Regions from separate parts of the Pseudomonas sp. MF7453 genome, predicted to be linked through region 3. Evidence: riboswitches for the same ligand, from Rfam matches in the RefSeq annotation. Region 3 holds a riboswitch; each other region holds the start of a gene.
What was found. A riboswitch is a leader RNA that binds a small molecule or an ion and turns the genes downstream of it on or off. The one in region 3 is predicted to bind cobalamin.
Positions count from the first base shown of each region.

Region 1: it holds a riboswitch for cobalamin, as region 3 does, so the genes downstream of both, JFT63_RS01120 (ABC transporter substrate-binding protein) here and cobW (cobalamin biosynthesis protein CobW) in region 3, are expected to answer to the same signal.
Region 2: it holds a riboswitch for cobalamin, as region 3 does, so the genes downstream of both, cobO (cob(I)yrinic acid a,c-diamide adenosyltransferase) here and cobW (cobalamin biosynthesis protein CobW) in region 3, are expected to answer to the same signal.

Region 1 is NZ_JAEKCN010000001.1:251,882-254,076, reverse strand. It holds gene JFT63_RS01125 (DNA/RNA non-specific endonuclease) at 1-622, shown strand, start outside; cobalamin riboswitch at 742-934, shown strand; gene JFT63_RS01120 (ABC transporter substrate-binding protein) at 1,050-2,060, shown strand; gene JFT63_RS01115 (FecCD family ABC transporter permease) at 2,057-2,195, shown strand, end outside.
Region 2 is NZ_JAEKCN010000010.1:261,916-264,110, reverse strand. It holds gene JFT63_RS17705 (cobyrinate a,c-diamide synthase) at 1-293, opposite strand, end outside; gene cobO (cob(I)yrinic acid a,c-diamide adenosyltransferase) at 290-901, opposite strand; cobalamin riboswitch at 981-1,226, opposite strand; gene JFT63_RS17695 (PQQ-dependent sugar dehydrogenase) at 1,326-2,195, shown strand, end outside.
Region 3 is NZ_JAEKCN010000002.1:115,720-117,914, forward strand. It holds gene cobN (cobaltochelatase subunit CobN) at 1-45, opposite strand, end outside; gene cobW (cobalamin biosynthesis protein CobW) at 48-1,109, opposite strand; cobalamin riboswitch at 1,203-1,403, opposite strand; cobalamin riboswitch at 1,446-1,659, shown strand; gene JFT63_RS05380 (CbtB domain-containing protein) at 1,756-1,944, shown strand; gene JFT63_RS05375 (CbtA family protein) at 1,956-2,195, shown strand, end outside.

The DNA.
Region 1 (2,195 bases), on a different contig from region 3:
CGGCGCCAAGCATGTGGACATCACCCGCAACAATGACACCTGGGCCTACGATGGTCGCTTGCCCCTGGAGGCGCAGGTAGGTGAAGACCTTTATGCCGGCAATGGCCTGGACCGCGGCCACCTGGTACGGCGCCAGGATCCCAATTGGGGCGACGAGGCGACCACCGCCAACTTCGACACCTTTCACTTCACCAATTGCTCACCCCAAATGAGCGGCTTCAACCAGAAGACCTGGCTGGAACTCGAAGACTACATTCTCGACAACACCCAGCGCTGGAAAGCTCGGGCCACGGTGTTCAGCGGCCCGGTGTTCAGCGACAACGACCGCGTTTATCGCGGGGTAAAAATCCCCCAGGCATTCTGGAAAGTGGTGGCCTACCTCAGCGACGACGGCAAACCGTCCGCCAGTGCCTACATGATCGACCAGCGCCGCGAGCTGGATCAGTTGGACCTGGTGTTCGGCCAACTCAGAACCTACCAGCGCAGCGTGATCGCGATCGAACAATTGACCGGCATCCGCTTCGCCAACCTGGCCGACTACGACGGGTTCAGCAATGAAGAGCGCGCCACAGGCACCCGGATCGAAGCGCTGATCCGCGGCCCCCAGGATATTCGGCTCTGACGCTTCTTTTGTAGGAGCGAGCTTGCTCGCGAAGAACAGGAAAGCGCCGCGGGGCATCAGGTGCCCAGCGTTATCGTTGACGACCTTCGCAAGCAAGCTCGCTCCTACAGGGGGTGATCGCTTACCATACGGCCGCCGGTTCCCGTATGGGACTAACAGGGAATTCGAAACGCCGCACGCGGCGTGAACCGAAACTGCCCCCGCAACTGTAGATGCCGAGCCTGCCCTTGAATGCCACTGGACCACGTCCGGGAAGGCGGGGCATGGCGACGACGCATCAGTCAGGAGACCTGCCGGCCCAGCTAACTCACTAACCGGCGGGGTGTCCGGGAAGGACATCCTGGCCCTGCGCTTCAGCAGCCTCCATGGGCGTATTTCCGAGCCGTACCTCCCCTGCTGCACCTACGGTTCACAAGGAGATCGCCTCATGCTGCCACGCGTTACCGCCCTGATCGCAGGCTTGAGTGTGTGTGCCCTGGCGCAAGCCGCGCCCACTCAGTACCCGCTGACCCTGCAAAACTGCGGCAGCACCCTGACCTTCCAGCACGCCCCCGCCCGCAGCGTCACCATCGGCCAGGCCGCCACCGAGATGCTCTACGCCCTGGGCGTGGGCGACAAGGTGGTCGGCACTTCGCTGTGGTTCAACAACGTGGCGGCGCAGTACAAGGCCCAGGACGACCGCATCGAGCGCCTGGCCAACAACGAGCCCAGCTTCGAAGCCGTACTCGCCAAGCGCCCGCAACTGGTGGCCGCCGAGCTGGAATGGGTGGTGGGCCCCCAAGGCGTGGTTGGTACCCGTGAGCAGTTTCATGAACTGAAGATCCCCACCTACCTGTTGCCGTCCGACTGCGAAGGCAAGGACAACCTGGTGGGTGCCGACGGCACGCGATTGGAGCCCTTTCGCATCGAGACGATCTACCAGAGCCTTCACCAACTGGCGCAGATTTTCGACGTGCAGGATCGCGGCCAACAACTGACCGACGAACTCAAGGCGCGCCTGGCCAAATCCGTCGCCACGGCCCAGGGCAAGGGCTTGCAGCAAGCCAGCGCACTGGTGTGGTTCTCCAGCGCCGAAATGGCCAGCGACCCTTACGTAGCTGGTCATAAGGGTGTGCCGCAATTCATGCTGCAAACCCTTGGCCTGCGTAACGTGGTGCAGTCCGATGAGGAGTGGCCCGCTGTCGGCTGGGAAACCATCGCCAAGGCCAATCCCACCTTCCTGGTGATCGCACGCATGGACCGCCGTCGCTACCCGGCCGACGACCATGAAAAGAAACTCGCCTTCCTGCGCAGCGACCCCGTGACCCGCAATATGGACGCGGTGAAAAACAACCGCATCATCATCCTCGACGCTCTGGCCTTGCAGGCGAGCCTGCGCACCTTCGAAGGCCTTGAACAACTGGCCGCCGCCATCGACGGCTACCACCTGGGCCAATGATGCGTACCCTCCTTGCCCTGGCGCTGCTGTTGCTCGCCCTGCTCGCTGGCGTTGCCATCGGTGAAACCGCCATCGAACCGCAGGTGGTGCTGCAGGTGCTCGCCAATAAACTCTGGAGCGCCGGCTACGTACTGG
Region 2 (2,195 bases), on a different contig from region 3:
AACAGCCCCATCACGCCTTCGATCAGGATCAGGTCGGCCTCCCCCGCCGCTTCCCACAGCAGACGACGACTTTCCTGCTCGCCCACCATCCACATGTCCAATTGATACACCGGCGCACCGCTGGCGCGCTCGTGGATCATGGGGTCGAGAAAGTCCGGCCCGCATTTGAACACGCGCACCTTGCGCCCCAAATTGCGATGCAAACGGGCCAGCGCGGCGGTGACCGTGGTTTTGCCCTGGCCGGACGCCGGAGCGGCGATCAATACGGCCGGGCATTGGCGGGGCTGATTCAAAGTTCGACGCCCTTCTGTGCCTTGATACCGGCCTGGAACGCGTGCTTGAGCATGCCCATTTCGGTGACGGTGTCGCCCATTTCGATCAATTCAGGCTTGGCGCCCCGGCCAGTGACCACCACATGCTGCATCGGCGGGCGGGCTTGCAGGTCGCTGAGGACCTGATCCAGGTCGAGGTAGCCGTGCTTGAGGGCGATGTTCAGTTCGTCCAGCACCACCAGGCGAATGGACGCGTCATTGAGCATCGCCCGGGACACCGCCCAGGCCGCTTCGGCGGCGGCGATATCACGTTGGCGATCCTGGGTTTCCCAGGTGAAGCCTTCGCCCATGACGTGGAAGCGCACCTGCTCGGGGAAGCGCCGGAAGAACAGCTCTTCGCCCGTGCTGTTGCGGCCCTTGATGAACTGCACCACACCGCACTGCATGCCGTGGCCCATGGCGCGGGCCAACATGCCGAAGGCCGAGCTGCTCTTGCCTTTGCCGTTGCCGGTCAATACCAGCAACAAGCCGCACTCATTCGGCGAATTGGCGATGCGCTCGTCGATTACGGCTTTTTTGCGCAACATGCGCGCCAGGTGGCGTTCGTCGCGGTCGGGGGAATCGGTCATGGCAGCTCTCCGTTGGGGCTGGACAAAAACGGCGGGCAGGAAAAAGAAAAAACAGACAGCCAAGCATCGCCCACCGTGATGCTGTTGAATGTTCAAGGCCGGTCTCCGGACTCATGAGTGGCGCGTCTTATCGAAGCAGCCGAGGGCGCGCCTTCCCATATCGCGGGCGATACAGTGGCAAACAGCACCGTCTTGACTCATTTACCGTTGCGGGGGCAGCGCCGGAATCGCGGCAGCACTGTGTACAAGTGCGCTCACTCACCGGCTTCCCTGTTTCACTCTGTCGACGCGCGCGCCACAGAGCACCTGGAACAAGCCGCGAAGGTTAGTGGGTTGGGGGTGGAGCGTCAATTAAAGCTGGCCTTGTACTTGAACCATCCGTACAGCGTGCTTCTCTACCCTTACAGGTATCAAGGAGAAAACCATGCCTAAAACCCGATTGGCCTTACTGATCATGCTCACCGGCAGCCTCGCCGCCTGCGGCGAAAGCTCCACCCTGCAAGTCGCGGATGGCACCGGGCCCTCGCCCAAACTGCCGGAGCCGAACAAGACGCTGATTCCCACCGTCAACATCGCCCCGGCGATCGGTTGGCCTGAAGGCGCCAAGCCAACGGCTGCCGCCGGCACCCAAGTGGCCGCCTTCGCCGAAGGCCTGGATCACCCACGCTGGCTCTACGTGCTGCCCAACGGCGACGTGCTGGTGGCCGAGACCAATGCGCCGCCCAAGCCAGACGACTCCAAAGGCGTGCGCGGCTGGGTGATGGAAAAAGTCATGGGCCGCGCCGGTGCCGGTGTGCCCAGCCCGAACCGCATCACGCTGCTGCGCGATGCCGATCATGACGGCGTGGCCGAAACGCGTACGGTATTTCTGCAAAATCTGAATTCGCCGTTTGGCATGACACTGGTGGGCAACGATCTGTACGTGGCGGACTCGGACAAGTTGCTGCGCTTTCCCTATCAGCCGGGTGAAACCGCAATCACGTCCCAAGGCACCACAGTCGTGGATTTGCCAGGCGGCCCCTTGAACCATCACTGGACCAAAAACGTGGTGGCCAGCAAGGACGGCAGCAAGCTGTATGTGAGCGTCGGCTCCAACAGCAACGTTGGCGAAAACGGCCTGGATGCCGAGCAAGGCCGCGCTGCTATCTGGGAAGTTGATCGCGCGACCGGCCAGCACCGCATTTTCGCCTCCGGCCTGCGCAACCCCAACGGCATGGCCTGGGAGCCACAGAGCGGCAAGCTGTGGACGGCAGTTAACGAGCGCGATGAAATCGGCAGCGACCTGGTGCCGGAT
Region 3 (2,195 bases):
GTCGTCCGCGACGAAACCACCGGGCTGGGTCCTGAGCAGGTGCATGGTTAAACGCTGAGGGCAGCGCGCAATTGCGCTTCAAGGCCGGCGGCGTCCAGCTCTTGGCCGATCAGCACCAGGCGCGTGGTGCGCGCTTCATCGGCGCCCCAGGCGCGGTCGAAGTGCTTGTCAAAGCGTGTGCCCACACCCTGGATCAGCAGGCGCATCGGCTTGTTTGGGATAGCTGCAAAGCCTTTCACACGCAAAATGCCGTGCTGCACCACCAATTGGGTCAGGGCGTCGAGCAACAGGGCTTCGTCGGCTTGCGGCAAGTCGATGGAGATGGAGTCGAACGCGTCGTGGTCGTGGTCGTCTTCGCCTTCATGGTGCTGATCGTGATGGCTGTGGCGAGCGTCGATATGCTCTTCGGAGCTGGCGCCGAGGCCGATCAACACGTCCAGCGGCAGGCGGCCGCTGCTGGCTTCGATGACCTTCACCGCCGGCGGCAGTTCTTCGGCCACTTCCAGGCGCACACGGGCCAGGTCTTCGGCGCTGATCAGGTCGGCTTTGTTGAGGATCACCAGGTCAGCGCTGGCCAGTTGGTCGGCGAACAGTTCGTGCAACGGCGACTCGTGGTCCAGGTTGGGGTCAAGTTTGCGCTGGGCGTCGACCTGATCCGGGAAGGCGGCAAAGGTACCGGCGGCCACGGCCGGGCTGTCGACTACGGTGATCACCGCGTCAACGGTGCAGGCGCTGCGGATTTCCGGCCACTGGAAGGCTTGCACCAACGGCTTGGGCAGGGCCAGGCCCGAGGTTTCAATGAGGATATGGTCCAGGTCACCGCGACGGGCGACCAGTTCGCGCATCACCGGGAAGAACTCTTCCTGCACCGTGCAGCACAGGCAGCCGTTGGCCAGTTCGTACACGCGGCCGTTGGCTTCTTCCTCGGTGCAACCGATAGAGCACTGCTTGAGGATCTCGCCGTCAATGCCCAGCTCGCCAAATTCATTGACGATCACGGCAATGCGACGGCCCTGGGCGTTGTCGAGCATATGGCGCAGCAACGTAGTCTTGCCCGAGCCGAGGAAGCCGGTAACGATGGTGACGGGAAGTTTGGCCAGTGTTTTCATCGGATGCCCTTTGGGGCGGGCATACGGGACGACAGGCCCTGCGGCGGCGCGCAGCAGCGGATTTCGTCACCGGATCACCCCGCCCGGTTGAATTGAAAAATCGGTGACGAGGCAGGTCTCCTGGCTTGGGGCGTGCAGGTCTTGCGACCAACGTTGACTGCGCCTTCCCGCCGTCTCGGCAGTGGCATGGCAGTCAACTGAACCCTTCACAGTTGCGGGGGCAGCCGCGGCTTGAACCGCGTTCCCTTCTTAGCTTCGGCGTGGGGCCGAAGAACCTCGAAGGTGCAAGGCTACAGGGGCTCGCGGCATTTGACTACCGTCCCCGGCCCATGCTCTCCTACACATCTTGTTTCGGGTGCCCTTCACAGGGTGAAACGGGAAACCGGTGCGTCATACCCCTATGACAAATCCGGTGCTGCCCCCGCAACGGTAAGCGAGCGAAGCGTCACGGCCACTGTGCTTTTGCATGGGAAGGCGATGCTTTTCAGGCGCACTCTGTCCAGAGCCGCCCCTCGCAAGCCCGGAGACCGGCCCGAAAAAATCAGATAACAAACCCGCGGTGGGCGGGCGCTGTTCGAACCCTGCGTGCCTGGCGCGTGGGGTTTGCATGCGCTCGTTTCACCCTGACACCTGAAAGGGACGCGCCATGTCGATCATCAGCAGCACTACGCCCTCCGCAAGCAGCACCACCACGTTGAGTCAACGCCTGAGCGCTGCGATCGGCGCGGCAATCCTGGGTGCGTGCCTTGTGTACTTCGCCGGTTTTTCGCATATCGAGGCGGTGCATAACGCGGCCCACGATACCCGCCACAGCGCCGCGTTCCCTTGCCACTGAGGCCTGCCGACATGATCAAACGTATTGCGCAAACCGCAGGTTTCACCGGCCTGCTGGCCGCCCTGCTGCTGACCCTGCTGCAAAGCTTGTGGGTCTCGCCGTTGATTTTGCAGGCCGAAACGTATGAAAAGGCTCCTGTAGCGACCGAAGTTGCCCACGAACACGGCGCAGGTGCCGCTGCACATAGCCACGACGCCGAAGCCTGGGAGCCGGAAGATGGCTGGCAGCGCGTGTTGTCGACCACAGGTGGC